3 regions of the Salinicoccus jeotgali genome follow, and region 3 is predicted to be linked to each of the others. Evidence: predicted binding sites of a transcription regulator. Region 3 holds the regulator's gene; each other region holds the start of a gene.

Region 1 (5,055 bases), 520 kb from region 3:
TACTTCCGGGAGCACGTACTGGCCTTTCAATATAAGCATGGACTGTTCACCCAAAAGCTTCTCGATCAGAAAAGAAGGGGTATGGAAAAAGTCAGGTTTTCCGAGTGCAGTGCTCAAATATTTGGAGAAATGCTTTTGTCTGAGTGGCATTGGGGCGGTAAGATTGACCGGACCTGAAATTTCCGAATGCACGCCCACGAACAACAGCGCATTCAACAAATCCTCTATATGGATCCAACTGTACCATTGGTTTCCGCTTCCGATGGGGCCGCCCACGCCCATCTTATATGGCAGGGCCATTTTAGGGAGGGCACCTTCGTCCTTATCGAGGATCAGGCCAAACCGCGTGAAGACGGTACGGGTTCCGAGAGCTTCAAACTTCCTGGCTTCAGCCTCCCACGCCACAACTACTTCGGATAGGAAATCGTGTTCGACAAAGGCATCACCTTCATCATATTGGACATTCTCGCTGACTGGATAATAGCCGATTGCACTGGCATTCACGAGGACCTGAGGTGTGATTTCGGCCTGCTCAGCCCACATCCGCAACATGCGGGTCACTTTCATTCTGGATTCGTAGATGGCTGCTTTGTGGGAATCTGTCCATTTCTCTTGGAGTGAGGCCCCCGCCAGGTTATAGATGATATCGACTTTTAAAGGTAAATCCTGCATCCAACTGTCGTCTGACGGGTCGTCAGGATTGTATTTAATGAAGTGTACGAAAGGATGTTCCGATTTTCTGTCACTCCGCGTCAATATATACACATGATCATTCTCTTCCTGGAGAATTTTTGTCAGTCTTGATCCTACAAAACCAGATCCACCTGTAATTAATACATTCATGTCATCACGCTCCTTAATACCATTATAGCCTGTCTGTAGTGATGATAATCCGGAAATTTAAAATTTTGCCAAGAGTTATGAAATGAAGCAATTAAAAAAAGGGATGGAATCAATATTCCATCCCTTTTCCAATATTTTTAGCCCTGTAATTTTTCAGGCTCCATTACGTCGTCAACTAAGCCATATTCTTTAGCTTCTTCTGCTGTCATAAAGAAGTCGCGGTCAGTATCTGTTTCAATCTTATCGAGAGTTTGACCCGTGCGCTCCGCAAGGATCTTGTTGAGTTTTTCGCGTGTTCTCAATATATGCTTGGCTGCTATTTCAATTTCTGTAGCCTGACCTTGCGCACCACCAAGTGGCTGGTGAATCATCACTTCAGCGTTCGGCAGAGCGAAGCGCTTACCTTTTGCCCCTGCCGCAAGCAGGAATGAACCCATTGAAGCGGCCATGCCAAGACAGATTGTCTGTACATCAGGTTTGATGTGCTGGATTGTATCATAGATCGCCATGCCTGCAGTCACACTGCCGCCAGGAGAGTTGATATAGAGGAAGATATCTTTTTCTGGGTCTTGAGCTTGCAGGAAAAGCAGCTGGCTGACAACGGAGTTTGCCACGTTGTCATCGATGCCCGTACCAATCATGATGATCCTATCTTTAAGCAACCTGGAATAGATGTCATAGGCGCGTTCTCCGCGGTTCGTCTGTTCAATAACTGTAGGGATTAAATTCATTGTGTTACCTCCTGATATTATAGTACTCTTAATTGGCTAATTCATTTATACCACATTAGTCAAATAAGGTCAAAAGAAAACGTTTGTGGTATAAAGATTAAATTAGGCCTTTAATTTATTCAAGTTTATTGCTATACTAAATAAGGCTTTATGAAGAATGATATTAATTTTATCATACCCCCGTGGTGTAATGGATAACACGTAAGATTCCGGTTCTTGAGATGGGAGTTCGATCCTCTCCGGGGGTGTAAATAGAGGTGGCCGTGTGAGTGGCGAACTTGAGATCATAGAAGCTCCAGAAAAAGTCCTTAGCGAAAATTTTGTACGCGATGTTTTTTATATCGTTATCAATTGTGGCAAGATGCTGTTGGAAAGTGGAGCGGAAACTTACCGTATAGAGGATACGATGATGCGAATCGCATCCAGTTACGGTATAGAAAATGCTCAAGTTTTCGCAACTCCCACGGTCATTATTTTTTCCTTGAATGATTATGCATTGACTCAGACGCTGCGTATTGAAGAAAGGGCGAACAACTTGGAGAAGGTTGTGGCAGTGAATGAACTTTCGAGGCGCATTTCCGCCGGTATGCCTCTTGATCAGGCTTTGCGCCGGATGGAGGCGATTCACGACAGCAGGTTTTTTCCATTTTGGCTGACTATATTATCGGGCGGTATCATTGGAATGATGTTCCTGCTGCTGTTCGATGGTGTAGTGGCCGATCTCCCCGCTGCCTTCGTCGGTGGCGCAGGGGGAGTCTTTATAATGGAGGGTATCCTCCGCTACACTAAAGTCAAATTCTTTACAGAATTCTTTGCCTCCCTATATATCGCACTGACAGCCATAATTTTTGTCGATACGGGTTTTGGCACTATGCTCGATACCATCATCATCGCCAGTGTAATGCCGCTCGTGCCCGGTGTCCTCATTACAAATGCAATACGCGAAATGATCCGGGGACATTTGATGGCTGGTATCATGAAGGGGACTGAAGCAGCACTGACAGCCATTGCGATCGGTGCTGGGGTGGGCCTTGTATTTTTGATGATCTAGGAGGATGCTGATGATTTATCTGTATCAATTCATCCTTAGCTTTTTCGCTTCTGCAGGATTCGGCATACTTTTCAATGCGCCAAGGGCCGCCATCATCAGATGTGGGCTGACAGGCGCAGTCGGTTGGATGGTGTTCTATATATTGAGGGAAGGGGGCGTCGACCTTGTTCTTGCATCTTATATCAGCGCCCTCGTTCTATCAGCAGTGGCACTCTTGAATTCGAGAAGTCAAAAAATGCCTGTTATCCTGTATATTACATGCGGAATCATCCCACTTGTTCCAGGAGGTATGGCATACGATTCAATGCGGCAGATTGTGCTGCAGGAATATATGATGGCCCTCGAGTATGGATTTGAAGCAGCACTGATTTCCTTGGCGATCGCAACCGGCATCATCAGTACAGAAATGTCGGATCAGGTTCTGCAGACTATCAGGAAGAAATTGAAGAAGAAAGAGGTATGAGTATGCTCGAATTGGTATATTATACGAGGGACAGATGTCCGCTTTGTGATGAAGGGATGGAGCAGATCAAGCTTGCCTTGTCTGAATTGAGGTATAGCGATGTCAAGATGACGGCGATAGATATCGATGAAGACGATGCCCTGCAGGAAGTCTACATGATGCGCGTCCCGGTCTTGTGCCATAAAAGTCAGGTGATTCAAGAAGGCATCATTGATTTTGTCTATGTCTATGATTACCTCAAGGAGTATTTGGGTACAATAAAATAGCTGAAGCGGAATAATTGCATTCTTGAATATTTATGATATATTTAGAATGTAATTATTTTTGTCCCGAGTGGGACGCAATACGTCTCATGATGGTGAGGTATCGAAACTCATGTGGCAAAAACTTTTAGACATCCAGAAGCGTATCGCACCGGAAGTAGTGTCGGAATTGCAGAAGCGTTCAACTATCCTGAAACAAATCAGGACCTATCAACCGATAGGTCGACGCCCACTTGCAAAGCAACTTAATATGACCGAGAGGGTTTTACGTAAGGAAGTCGATGCATTACATGATTTGGATCTGATCGATATCGATAAAAAAGGAATATCGATTTCCCAAACGGGTATTGAGGTATTGGATGAACTTTCACCGTTCATGACAACACTTGATCGACGTTCCGGGCTGGCCCTTAAGCTTCAGCAGCAATATAACCTGCAAGGTTGCCATATCATCCGTGGGGATGCCGATGAGGATCCCGAGCTCCAGCAGGAGCTTTCCCAACTCATGGCCGAAGAACTCCAAAAGATGGTTTTCGACAATGCCATCATTTCCGTGGCAGGTGGTTCGACGATGGCCAATGTAAGCCAATATCTGAAACCAGCAGCGGAGAAACTTTTATTCGTTTCGGCTCGGGGTGGACTTGGTGAAGAAGTGGGCAACCAGGCGAACTCGATTGCAAGCCGTCTTGCAAAAGCGACGGGCGGTGAGCACCGGGTCCTCTATGCGCCTGATAGTGTAGGAGATTCGGCATATGAATCTTTGAAGGATGAGCCATCCATCAAAGAAATTGCCGAGCTCAACCGCCGTTCCGACTATGTCATGCACGGCATCGGCGAAGCATTCATGATGGCGCGTCGCAGAAATGTGGAAGCCGCCACCCTCTCCCGACTGGAAGCCGATTGTGCAGTTGGTGAAACCTTTGGCTACTATTTCAACGCTGAGGGGGATATCGTCCGTAAGGTCAAAACCATCGGCATCCAGTTGGAAGACCTTGCATCGAAGAAAGCGATATTTGCAGTGGCAGGTGGAAGCAGCAAGAAGGAAGCAGTCCGTGCGTATATGAAGGTGGCTCCGAAGAACACTATTCTGTTCATCGATGAAGCCATCGGGGAATTTTTGTTGAAGAATGATTGATTAATTCAATATATAAAATCAAGGAGGCCATAAATTATGGTTAAAGTAGCAATCAACGGTTTTGGACGTATAGGTAGGCTCGCAGCCAGGGAAATCCTCAATTATGAAGATATCGAACTGGTGGCAGTCAATGATCTCACAGATGATGAGTTCTTGGCACACCTGGTCAAATACGATACAACTCAAGGGCGTTTCGACGGTGATGTGGAAGCCATCGAAGGTGGGCTGAAAATTAACGGCAACGAAGTGAAATCCTTCAACGTCAAAGATCCTGCAGAACTTCCATGGGGAGACTTGGATATCGATATCGTTCTCGAGTGTACAGGTCTTTTCACTAACGAAAAAGACGCAAGGAAACATATCGAAGCAGGCGCGAAAAAGGTATTGCTTTCAGCTCCAGGCAAAGGCGATATGAAAACAATCGTCTATGGTGTCAACGAAGATGTGCTTGACGGTTCAGAGGAAATAGTATCAGCTGCATCCTGCACGACGAACTGTCTTGCCCCTGTCGTTAAAGTACTCAATGACGAGTTCGGTCTTGAGCGTGGCCTCATGACGACAATCCACGC
Region 2 (5,055 bases), 620 kb from region 3:
CAGGTTCTGCAAACAGAGCATTCTCACATCTGTCCGGCAATATCGCCATACCAGCAGTAATAACATCATACTGGCCGGCCTGCACACCCGGTATCAACTCGCCCCAGTCAGTTAGATGACCTTCGACATTGTCGATGCCCATTTCAGAGAATACAGCCTTGGCGATTTCTATGGCTGCGCCTTCAAGCTCTCCGCTCTCTGAATTTTCATAAGCATACGGGGGTTCATTTGCAAACCCGATATTTACAGTACCACTCTCTTTCAGTTCATCCAATTTACTTGAACCAGAATCGGATTCTTCTGAATCGCCGTTGCCGCATGCGCCCAATATAAATATAAATCCAAGTGCGAGTAATAGTGGAATTTTTTTCAATGAATTTCCTCCTAATAATTATTTGGATTATTCTGCCATGTAAGTTGTACATTTTTAGTATACAGAACTGAGTTTTCCTGTCAAATTCAATAAGTGCTCCTTAAGTATCGATTGTCCCCTGCAACGTCTATCACTACTAGCTTTTCAAGCTGGACCTTTGTCATTGAAATTGTTCCATAAAAAAAGCACCCCCTCGGGGAGTGCGTTCAATTACATATCAAATTTTAATCCGTCATCATCGTAATCGATCTTGACATGGAGTCCTTCACTTAAGTCGGCTGCAATGAGTTTTCTTGCGAGTGGTGTCTCTATGTGCCTCTGGATAAACCGTTTAAGTGGCCTTGCACCGAATTGCGGTTCGTAGGCTTCCTCTGAGATCCAATCTTTGACCGCTTCGGTGACTTCGATGGTCATATGCTGATCATCAAGACGCCGGTTCAGATCTTCAAGCAATTTCTGCGTGATCAGTTTCATATCTTCTCGGGACAGTGGTGTAAAGATGACTATATCATCCATCCGGTTGATTATTTCAGGTTTGAAGTATTGATGCACTTCACGCATGACAATCTGTTTAGTATCCTCTGAAATCTCACCTTCTTCAACCACTGTATCGAGCAGATGGTTCGAGCCGATATTTGAAGTCATGATGATGATTGTATTCCTGAAATCAACAGAACGGCCCTTGGAATCTGTGAGTCGGCCTTCATCAAGCAGCTGGAGCAGAATATTGAATACATCACTGTGCGCTTTCTCGACTTCATCGAGCAATATTACGGAATACGGTTGACGCCTTATTGCTTCGGTCAATTGTCCACCTTCTTCATGTCCGATATATCCAGGCGGGGCACCAATTAATCTGGAGACGGCGTGTTTTTCCATATATTCACTCATATCGATCCGTATCATGTGCTTCTCTGAATCGAACATCGTTGCCGCAAGGGTTTTTGCAAGCTCGGTCTTACCCACACCTGTCGGTCCGAGGAAGAGGAAGCTGCCGATTGGGCGGTTCGGGTCTTTAATGCCTGCCCGGGCACGGATGACTGCATCGGATACGAGATCGACCGCTTCATCCTGGCCGACAACCCGTTCATGCAGGATATCTGCAAGTTTCAGTAGCTTGTCCTTTTCGGTTTCGACAAGCTTCGATACTGGAATACCCGTCCATTGGCTGACGATATATCCTATCTCATCTTCTGTGACGACTTCGCGGATGATGCGGTTCTCACCGGCACTTTCTTCCTGCAACGCTTCTGCCAGTGCATCCAGCTCCTTCTCGAGTTGCGGCAATCTCCCATGGCGCAGTTCTGCAGCTTTTTCAAGCTCATAGTTATTTTCCGCTTCTTCCAGTTCCTGGCGGACCCTGTCGACTTCTTCACGCTTGTCGTTCACTTTTTGAATCTGGTCCTTTTCACGTTGGACGCGCTGAGCCAATGTCTGCTGCTCCTCGCGCACTTCCGACAGCTCCTTCTGAAGTTCTATCAGACGGTTTTTGGAAACCGCATCATCTTCCGATTTAAGTGCCTGTTCCTCAATTTCAAGCTGCATTACACGACGGTTTATCTGATCGAGTTCCGTCGGATTGGAACCCATTTCAGTTCTGATTGTGGCGCTTGCCTGATCCATCAGGTCGATCGCCTTGTCCGGCAGGAAGCGGTCTGTAATATAGCGATCGGATAGTTCTGCTGCAGCTACCAGGGCGCGGTCCGTGATTCTGACGCCATGATGCACTTCGTAGCGTTCCTTAAGGCCACGCAGTATGGAAATGGTATCCTCCACATCAGGTTCCGGCACCTGTACCTTTTGGAAGCGGCGTTCCAGGGCCGAGTCTTTCTCGATGTACTCACGGTATTCATTCAGTGTGGTCGCACCGATGCAGTGCAGTTCGCCGCGTGCAAGCATGGGTTTTAGCATATTGCCGGCGTCCATCGCCCCTTCGGTCTTACCTGCACCGACGAGCATATGGATCTCGTCTATGAACAGGATGATGCGCCCTTCTGACTCCTTCACTTCTTTCAGGACTGCTTTAAGGCGCTCTTCAAATTCACCGCGGTATTTTGCGCCTGCCACCAATGCTGATAAATCGAGTTCGAAGATTGTCTTGTCGAGCAGGCTGTCCGGCACATCCTTGCGTACGATGCGCTGGGCCAGGCCTTCGACGATGGCTGTTTTACCGACTCCCGGCTCTCCGATGAGCACCGGGTTATTTTTGCGCTTGCGGCTCAGTATGCGTATGGAGTTGCGGATTTCCTCATCCCGGCCGATTACGGGGTCTACATTCCCGTTCCTGACTTCTTCGACGAGGTCACGACCGTATTTTTCAAGCGCTTCGTACTGCACTTCCGGGTTTTGTGTGGTCACATGGTTTCCCCCTCTTGCTTTATTGATGATTTCTTTGATCACTTCCACCTTATTGCCGACTGCTTCCTTCAATATCTGTTCCTTTTCCATGCCTGCGAGCAGGACATGTTCGATGGAGACGTACTCATCCTTCATTTCCGTCATGATTTTTTCGGCGCGGTCCATCACCTGGGAAAAGCCGCTCGACATATATTGTCCGTACTGCACATTGTCGCCTTTGACGACATTGTACTTCTTCAATTTTTCATCATACTGTGCAATGATTTCACCGGTATTGATGGACGCCCTCTCCAATACATCCTTGGCCATGCTTTCATCCACTGTCAGCATAGCCTTCATCAATGCTTCCGATTCAATCGACTGCAGCTTCAGATCAACCGAAATGGATTGCGCCTGTTCTATAACCGATTGCACGGTATAAGTCATTCTGTTGATATCCATATGTTTCACCTCTTTTTAAAATCTGCCGTGGCAGTGTTCTTAAGTAGTGTTTGACCTTTTTTGACCTTAACTATATTATACACCTATGCATTCATTTTTCAAGCAATTGATGGCTTTTAGAGCGAATTTATTCTATATTATAGTATAGGAATTTTAGGAGGGACAGTTTTGGATATCATTGAACTTATACGCTATATCTTTCTTGGCCTGCTTCAGGGTTTCACCGAGCCGATACCCGTTTCATCGAGTGGCCATCTTGTCATTGCACGTGAATTGCTCGGAGTCGAAGCCAAAGGACTTTCCTTTGAAATATTGCTTAATACAGCATCCCTTATCGCAGTCCTCTACATATACAGGGCGGACATCACTGAAATCATCGTCAACTTGTCGCGCTTCATTTTTAAAGGGGCACGTGATGAAGAGGCGGCAGAGGATTTCCGCTATGTCCTCTACCTCATCATCGCCACCATCCCGGTCGGCATTCTGGGTATTCTCCTGAAGGATATCATCGGAGATAACGTCTCCATGCTGACAGTCGGCTTCATGCTGCTTGTCACAGGCCTTGCCCTCTGGTTCATCAAAAATAAGCGTGGTCAGAAGAAGGACGGGGATATCCGCTTCCGGGACGCCATCATCGTCGGGGCGGCGCAGTGTGTGGCACTCATGCCCGGCATCAGCCGCAGCGGCGCAACACTCGTCGGTGCCATGGCGGTCGGCATGAACCAGAAGAATGCTCTGCGTTTTGTCTTCCTGCTCTATATCCCCGTCTCCCTCGGAACAGCACTGATCTCGGTCGACGACCTCGTCAACGATCCGAATCTGTCTGCGTTATGGATCCCTTACCTGCTGGCTTTCATCTCCAGTATGATAGCGACTTATATTGCATTGAAATGGTTGCAGAACATCATGGAAAAAGGCAATCTCGCACTTTTCAGCTACTATTGTTTCGCAATCGGTGCGTTCGCCATCATCTACCATCTCGTTGCATAAAAAAAAGCACTCTGACGAGTGCTTTTTTCATGCCTTTAGCTGACACCGAGCGCGATTTTCGCGTAACGGCTCATTTTATCTTTATCCCATGGTGGGTTCCAGACGATGTTGACTTCAGTCTCTTCCACTTCCGGCAATTCCGAAAGTGCCTGTTTGACTGAATCGACAATCTGCGGCCCCATCGGACAGCCCATTGAAGTCAATGTCATCTCGACACCAGCATTGCCATCTTCATCGAGATGTACGCCGTAGACCAAGCCAAGGTTGACTATATCGATGCCAAGTTCAGGGTCGATCACGTTCTCGAGTGCGCCCATCATGCTTTCTTCCATCATTTTATCCATTTATCTCACTCCTTCCAGAGTATATACTATTAATATATCAAAAAAACCGCACTAGATAAACATAAATGATATGATAGTTTTATGAATATTAACAAGGAGATTTTGCATAATGGAAAAACATCTTATATGTCTCGACCTTGATGGCACATTGCTGACGGACGAAAAAGAGATCAGCCCATTTACCAAAAAGGTCCTGCTCGAACTTAAGAAGAAGGGGCATGAACTGATGATATCGACCGGCCGTCCCTACAGGGCGAGCGAACCCTACTACAGGGAACTGGATATGACCACTCCTATTGTCAACTTCAACGGAGCGTTCGTCCATCATCCAAGCGACCTCTATTTCCGGACGGTCCACGAGGAACTCGATCTCGAAGTCGCCCAGGAGATAGTGCGCCGGGTGCCTGACCTCAACATCCAGAACATCATTGCTGAAGTCAAGGACAACGTCTATCTCCACTATCATGATGAAGTACTCTTTGAAGCCTTCAGCATGGGCAACCCGGAGATAAGGATTGGTGACCTTACTCAGACCATCGAATCGGGGCC
Region 3 (5,055 bases):
AGTTGGCGCGGATCTTATCCTGCCAGGTGCCGCCGGAGAACTTGCCCGTTGCGATCTTTTCCCGGGAAAACCTCGGGTCTGCGTAGGAATAGTCATACCATCCGCTATTGCCGACGATGGCCCACTGGTCATTTATAATCAGTGGGGCGTCTATCACGCTGGTTGGGTCTTCCTTATAGAGCTGATGGATTTCGGGGGTGGATATATTGCCCGCTTCGGGTTGCCAGTAATCATGGTTGCCGGGGACGAAGCGGATATCAATCCCTGTCCTGTCCATAAGCGTATAGACGAACTCAAGGGTGATGCGGTAATCGCTGGCTATGTCGCCTGCAATGAGCAGCAGTTCTATTTTCTGTTTGTGGATTTCCTGTGTCAGTACATGTTCAAAATCCTGGATTGTATAGCGTGTCTGCCTACGATCGATATGCAGATCTGCAATGATGCCTATTCTCATATTAATCGCTCCATCAAATTTTTATCTCATAGGCAGTATCAGGTAATTCCTCAACCAAAGTCAACTGAAGTACCCATGGAAATGAAGAAGGCAGGCCATATGGCCTGCCTCTTTTGTATGCATATAAATTATGTCTATTAAGCGAATATACCGACTACCGCAGCTGTCAGCACACTGACGAGGGATGCCCCGTAGACGAGCTTCAAGCCGAAGGTGGCGACTTTATTGCCGCTTCCATCATGCAGTCCCTTAACAGAGCCTGCAATGATGCCGATACTTGAGAAGTTGGCGAATGACACAAGGAATACTGAAATCATCGCCTGTGATTTTCTGCTGAAATCATCTGCTATCGCGGTATAGTCGAGCATGGCCACGAACTCATTTGTGATGAGTTTTGTCGCCATCAGGCTACCTGCCTGTTGCGCTTCAGACCAAGGGATTCCGATAAGGAATGCGAGCGGCATGAAGATGTAGCCGAGCACGTCCTGGAAGGTGATTTCCATGCCCGGGATGAGCAGGAAGACCTGGTTCAGAATCGCAATCAATGCGATGTAACCGATCAGCATGGCCGCAACGGTCATCGCGACTTTGGCACCGTCCATGATGTAGTCGCCGAGAATCTGGAAGAATGATTTGCCGGCATCCGGATTGTCATCGACATCGGCCTCATCTTCAGCGTCGGTTACGTCGTATGGATTGAGTATGTGCACAATCACGTAAGTACCGAACAGGTTAAGGACGATCGCCGTTACGACATACTGCGGATCGAGCATGGTCATGTAGGCGCCGACGATGGAGAGTGATACTGAACTCATTGCCTGTGCCGAGAGCGTATAGAGACGGTGTTTCGGCAGGTGCGGCAATTGGTTCTTCAATGAAATGAACACTTCTGATTGTCCAAGGAGCATGGATGCAGCTCCGTTGTAGGACTCGAGATAACCCATTCCGGTCACTTTTGTAAGCAGTATGCCGAGCCCGCGGATGATGAGTGGCAGGATCTTCGTATACTGCAGTATACCGATCAGGGCGGAGATGACGATGATCGGAAGCAGGACGTTGAAGAAGAACACGTCAGCGACGCCGCCATCTTCCCCTACCATCAAGTCGCCCATGACGAAGCCGACCCCTTCAGCTGCGAATCCGAGCAGGGCGTTGAACCCATTGGCCAGACCTTCTATGACGAACTGGCCTGCGCCGGTGGATAGGAGGATAAATGCAAAAACCAATTGGAGCGCAAGCAGTATTACGATGTTCTTCCATTTCTTGAACGCAAGCTTACGGTTGCTGCTGACGAGCCAAGCCAGGAAGAATGTAAACAGGATACCGATTATTCCCATTAGAATATTCAATATTTTCACCTCGTAGAGTTATTTTTTAAGCCATTATATTACCGTAGTCTGAATGAATGACTGTATGCGTCTGGAACGATGGATATGTATCCTGGTTAATTATAATGCAAACGTTTACAGAAATAAAGGGCGAATCCATGAAACTTTCCATTTGCTATATTGATTCACAGCCTATATAATCAAAGTCAAAGAAGGTCAAAAGAGGTGATGAAATGCGTAACATGTCAGATATAATTGAACAGTACCTCAAAAAGCTGATAGAGGAGTCCGGCACTGAGGTCGTCGAAATAAAACGTGCGCACATCGCAGAAAAGTTCGATTGTGTGCCTTCGCAGCTGAACTACGTAATAAAGACGCGCTTTACCAACGAGCACGGTTACACTGTGGAGAGTAAAAGAGGCGGCGGCGGGTATATACGGATCACTAAAGTCGAGACGCATTCCAAAGCGGAATACCTTGCCCATCTGAAGCGGCTGGTCGGGGAGCAACTGTCGCAGCAGAATGCCAAACATATCATCCAGTCGTTGTATGAAAACGAAGTGGTGACGCAAAAAGAGGCGAAGATCATAAGTGCTGTAATGGACCGTGAGACATTGATGCTCGAGCTGCCGTACCGGGATCGCTTGCGGGCGAAGATACTCAAGAGGGTGATGGATGTCATCCTATACAGTGAGGAGTGATGGAATGAAGTGTGAGTCATGCAACGAAAGGGAAGCAAGCATCCATATATCGAAAGGCGATGGACTGGAGAAGAGCGAGCGGTTCCTATGCGAACAATGTGCCAATGCCTCATTCGAGAATGATTTCAGCTATCCGGATGACACCTTCAACATCCAGAAACTGCTCCAATCTCTGTCCCAACAGCCTGCGTTGCATCAGCAGCAGAAAAAAACGCTGCAGTGCAGCACTTGCGGATCGACATTGAACAGCATCGTCCAGTCCGGGAAATTCGGTTGTCCCGATTGCTACCGCACATTCGAGGCACGTCTGCCGGATATCGTAGCCCGTGTGCAGGCCAACCAGACTGAGCATGTCGGCAAGATACCGGAGAAGTCGAAGGAATACTTGAAGACGAAGCGTAAGATGGAGCAGTTGAAAGCCAAGCTCCAGGCGCTCATCGATACCCAGGAATTCGAGGAAGCGGCCGTCGTCAGAGATGAGATACGCGCTTTGGAAAAGGCGGGTGAAGACGATGGAATATAAAAACATCAGCCCATGGATGCATGATGTAAAAGAGCAGCCGGTCGAAATGTCGACCCGCATCCGCCTGGCACGCAACATCGACCATATCCCCTACCCCCATATGATGCAGAACAGCAGTGGGATCGAGCAGATCCTGGAGCTTCTGGACGGGGTACTTGAAGGGTATGACCAGAAGGATATGGCGGACCTTAAATTTGAGGACAAGGCGCTGCTTGTCGAGAAGCATCTGGTGAGTCCGCTGTTCACCAAGCAAGGACTGAAGAACTACACCAGTGAAGATGAGTCGATCTCCGTCATGGTGAATGAAGAAGACCATCTGCGCATCCAGGCGATGGGGTCATGCCAGTCCATGATGGACATCTACCGGAAGGCCAACGATATAGATGACCGGATCGAACACGAACTGGACTACGCCTTTGATGAGCGGTACGGTTATCTGACAGCATGTCCGACGAATGTCGGCACAGGTCTCCGGGCGTCTGTGATGCTGCATCTCCCGGCACTCACTTCAAGCAAACGCATCCAGCGCATGGCTGGAAATTTGAGCCGTTTCGGGTTCGTATTAAGGGGAATATATGGAGAGGGTTCCGTACCGCTCGGCCATATCTATCAGCTGTCCAACCAGTTGACGCTCGGGCAGACGGAGGAAGAGATCATCACCACCCTGGATGAACTGAAGCAGAGGATCATCGAAGAGGAACTTGAGATGCGCTCATGGCTTGAAGATGAACATCTCCTGGACGTAAAAGATGCGGTCCACCGCTCGCTCGGCCTTTTGGGACATGCCTATAAGCTGTCTTTGAACGAGGCGGCGAAGTGCTTGAGCGACATCAAGTTCGGAATCGACCTCGGTCTGATCGAACACCCACATTTTCATTTCCAGAAATGGATTCAACTCATCCAGCCGGCATTCATCAAAATGCGTCTGAATGATAAAGAAGGCACATACACATCACTGGAGCAGGCTGTTGAAGAAGAGCGTGCAACAATGATGAGATATTTAATAGGAGGGGAATAAAGTATGCTATTTGGACGACTGACAGAACGTGCACAGAAAGTATTGGCGTATGCACAGGAAGAAGCGATCAACCTCAAGCATTCGAACATCGGGACAGAACATCTTCTGCTCGGGCTTGCGAAGGAAAATGAGGGCATCGCGGCAAAAGTGCTCGTCTCCTTCAACATCACAGAAGAGAAGGTCAAAGAAGAAGTGTTCAACCTGATCAACGAAGGGACGGAACCATCGTCTTCCATCCATTACACGCCGAGAGCCAAAAAGGTGATCGAACTGTCTATGGACGAAGCACGTAAGCTCCACCATAATTTCGTCGGGACAGAACATCTCCTGCTCGGCCTGATAAGGGAGAGCGAAGGTGTGGCGGCACGCGTGCTGGCCAATCTTGACTTGAACATCACAAAAGCGCGGGCGGCCGTCATCAAAATGCTCGGCAATCCGGACGCATTCCAGCAAAAGGACAATCTGAAGAAAGATCACAATACACCGACGCTCGACTCCCTTGCCCGGGACCTGACGCAGATCGCACGTGATGAGATGCTCGATCCGGTAATCGGACGCTCCAAAGAGATCACCCGTGTAATCGAGGTGCTGAGCAGAAGGACTAAGAACAACCCTGTCCTGATCGGTGAAGCAGGTGTCGGTAAGACAGCCATCGCTGAAGGGATGGCACAGGCCATCGTCAAAAATGAAGTGCCTGAGACGCTGAAGGATAAGCGTATCATGTCATTGGATATGGGTACGGTCGTTGCGGGTACGAAATACCGCGGTGAATTCGAAGAGCGCATGAAGAAAATGATGGACGAAATCCATAAGGCCGGCAACGTCGTGCTCTTCATCGATGAGCTCCATACGTTGATCGGTGCGGGCGGCGCAGAAGGTGCAATCGATGCATCCAATATCCTGAAGCCGGCACTGGCACGTGGTGAGCTGCAGTGCATCGGTGCCACGACGCTCGAAGAATACCGTAAGCATATAGAAAAAGACGCGGCATTGGAACGTCGCTTCCAGCCTGTCCAGGTGGATGAACCGAG

Evidence for each region. The regulator CtsR, encoded in region 3, represses protease genes until heat stress. The targets are predictions, from matches to a motif close to ATGGTCAATAAAGGTCAAACA.
Region 1: a site for CtsR is predicted at 1,630-1,650, ahead of clpP (ATP-dependent Clp endopeptidase proteolytic subunit ClpP). Genes of this name have one in related genera too.
Region 2: a site for CtsR is predicted at 3,220-3,240, ahead of clpB (ATP-dependent chaperone ClpB). Genes of this name have one in related genera too.

Annotation. Positions count from the first base shown of each region.
Region 1 covers NZ_AP043830.1:419,024-424,078, forward strand. The annotation lists gene ACZ43I_RS02105 (TIGR01777 family oxidoreductase) at 1-843, opposite strand, end outside; gene clpP (ATP-dependent Clp endopeptidase proteolytic subunit ClpP) at 981-1,574, opposite strand; tRNA gene ACZ43I_RS02115 (tRNA-Arg) at 1,751-1,822, shown strand; gene ACZ43I_RS02120 (threonine/serine exporter family protein) at 1,840-2,625, shown strand; gene ACZ43I_RS02125 (threonine/serine exporter family protein) at 2,636-3,088, shown strand; gene ACZ43I_RS02130 (glutaredoxin family protein) at 3,091-3,354, shown strand; gene ACZ43I_RS02135 (sugar-binding transcriptional regulator) at 3,464-4,486, shown strand; gene gap (type I glyceraldehyde-3-phosphate dehydrogenase) at 4,520-5,055, shown strand, end outside.
Region 2 covers NZ_AP043830.1:516,937-521,991, reverse strand. The annotation lists gene ehuB (ectoine/hydroxyectoine ABC transporter substrate-binding protein EhuB) at 1-373, opposite strand, end outside; gene clpB (ATP-dependent chaperone ClpB) at 584-3,172, opposite strand; gene ACZ43I_RS02635 (undecaprenyl-diphosphate phosphatase) at 3,341-4,162, shown strand; gene ACZ43I_RS02630 (metal-sulfur cluster assembly factor) at 4,198-4,506, opposite strand; gene ACZ43I_RS02625 (Cof-type HAD-IIB family hydrolase) at 4,616-5,055, shown strand, end outside.
Region 3 covers NZ_AP043830.1:2,180,690-2,185,744, reverse strand. The annotation lists gene ACZ43I_RS11245 (metallophosphoesterase) at 1-454, opposite strand, end outside; gene ACZ43I_RS11240 (NupC/NupG family nucleoside CNT transporter) at 592-1,803, opposite strand; gene ACZ43I_RS11235 (CtsR family transcriptional regulator) at 2,016-2,483, shown strand; gene ACZ43I_RS11230 (UvrB/UvrC motif-containing protein) at 2,488-3,006, shown strand; gene ACZ43I_RS11225 (hypothetical protein) at 2,996-4,024, shown strand; gene ACZ43I_RS11220 (ATP-dependent Clp protease ATP-binding subunit) at 4,028-5,055, shown strand, end outside.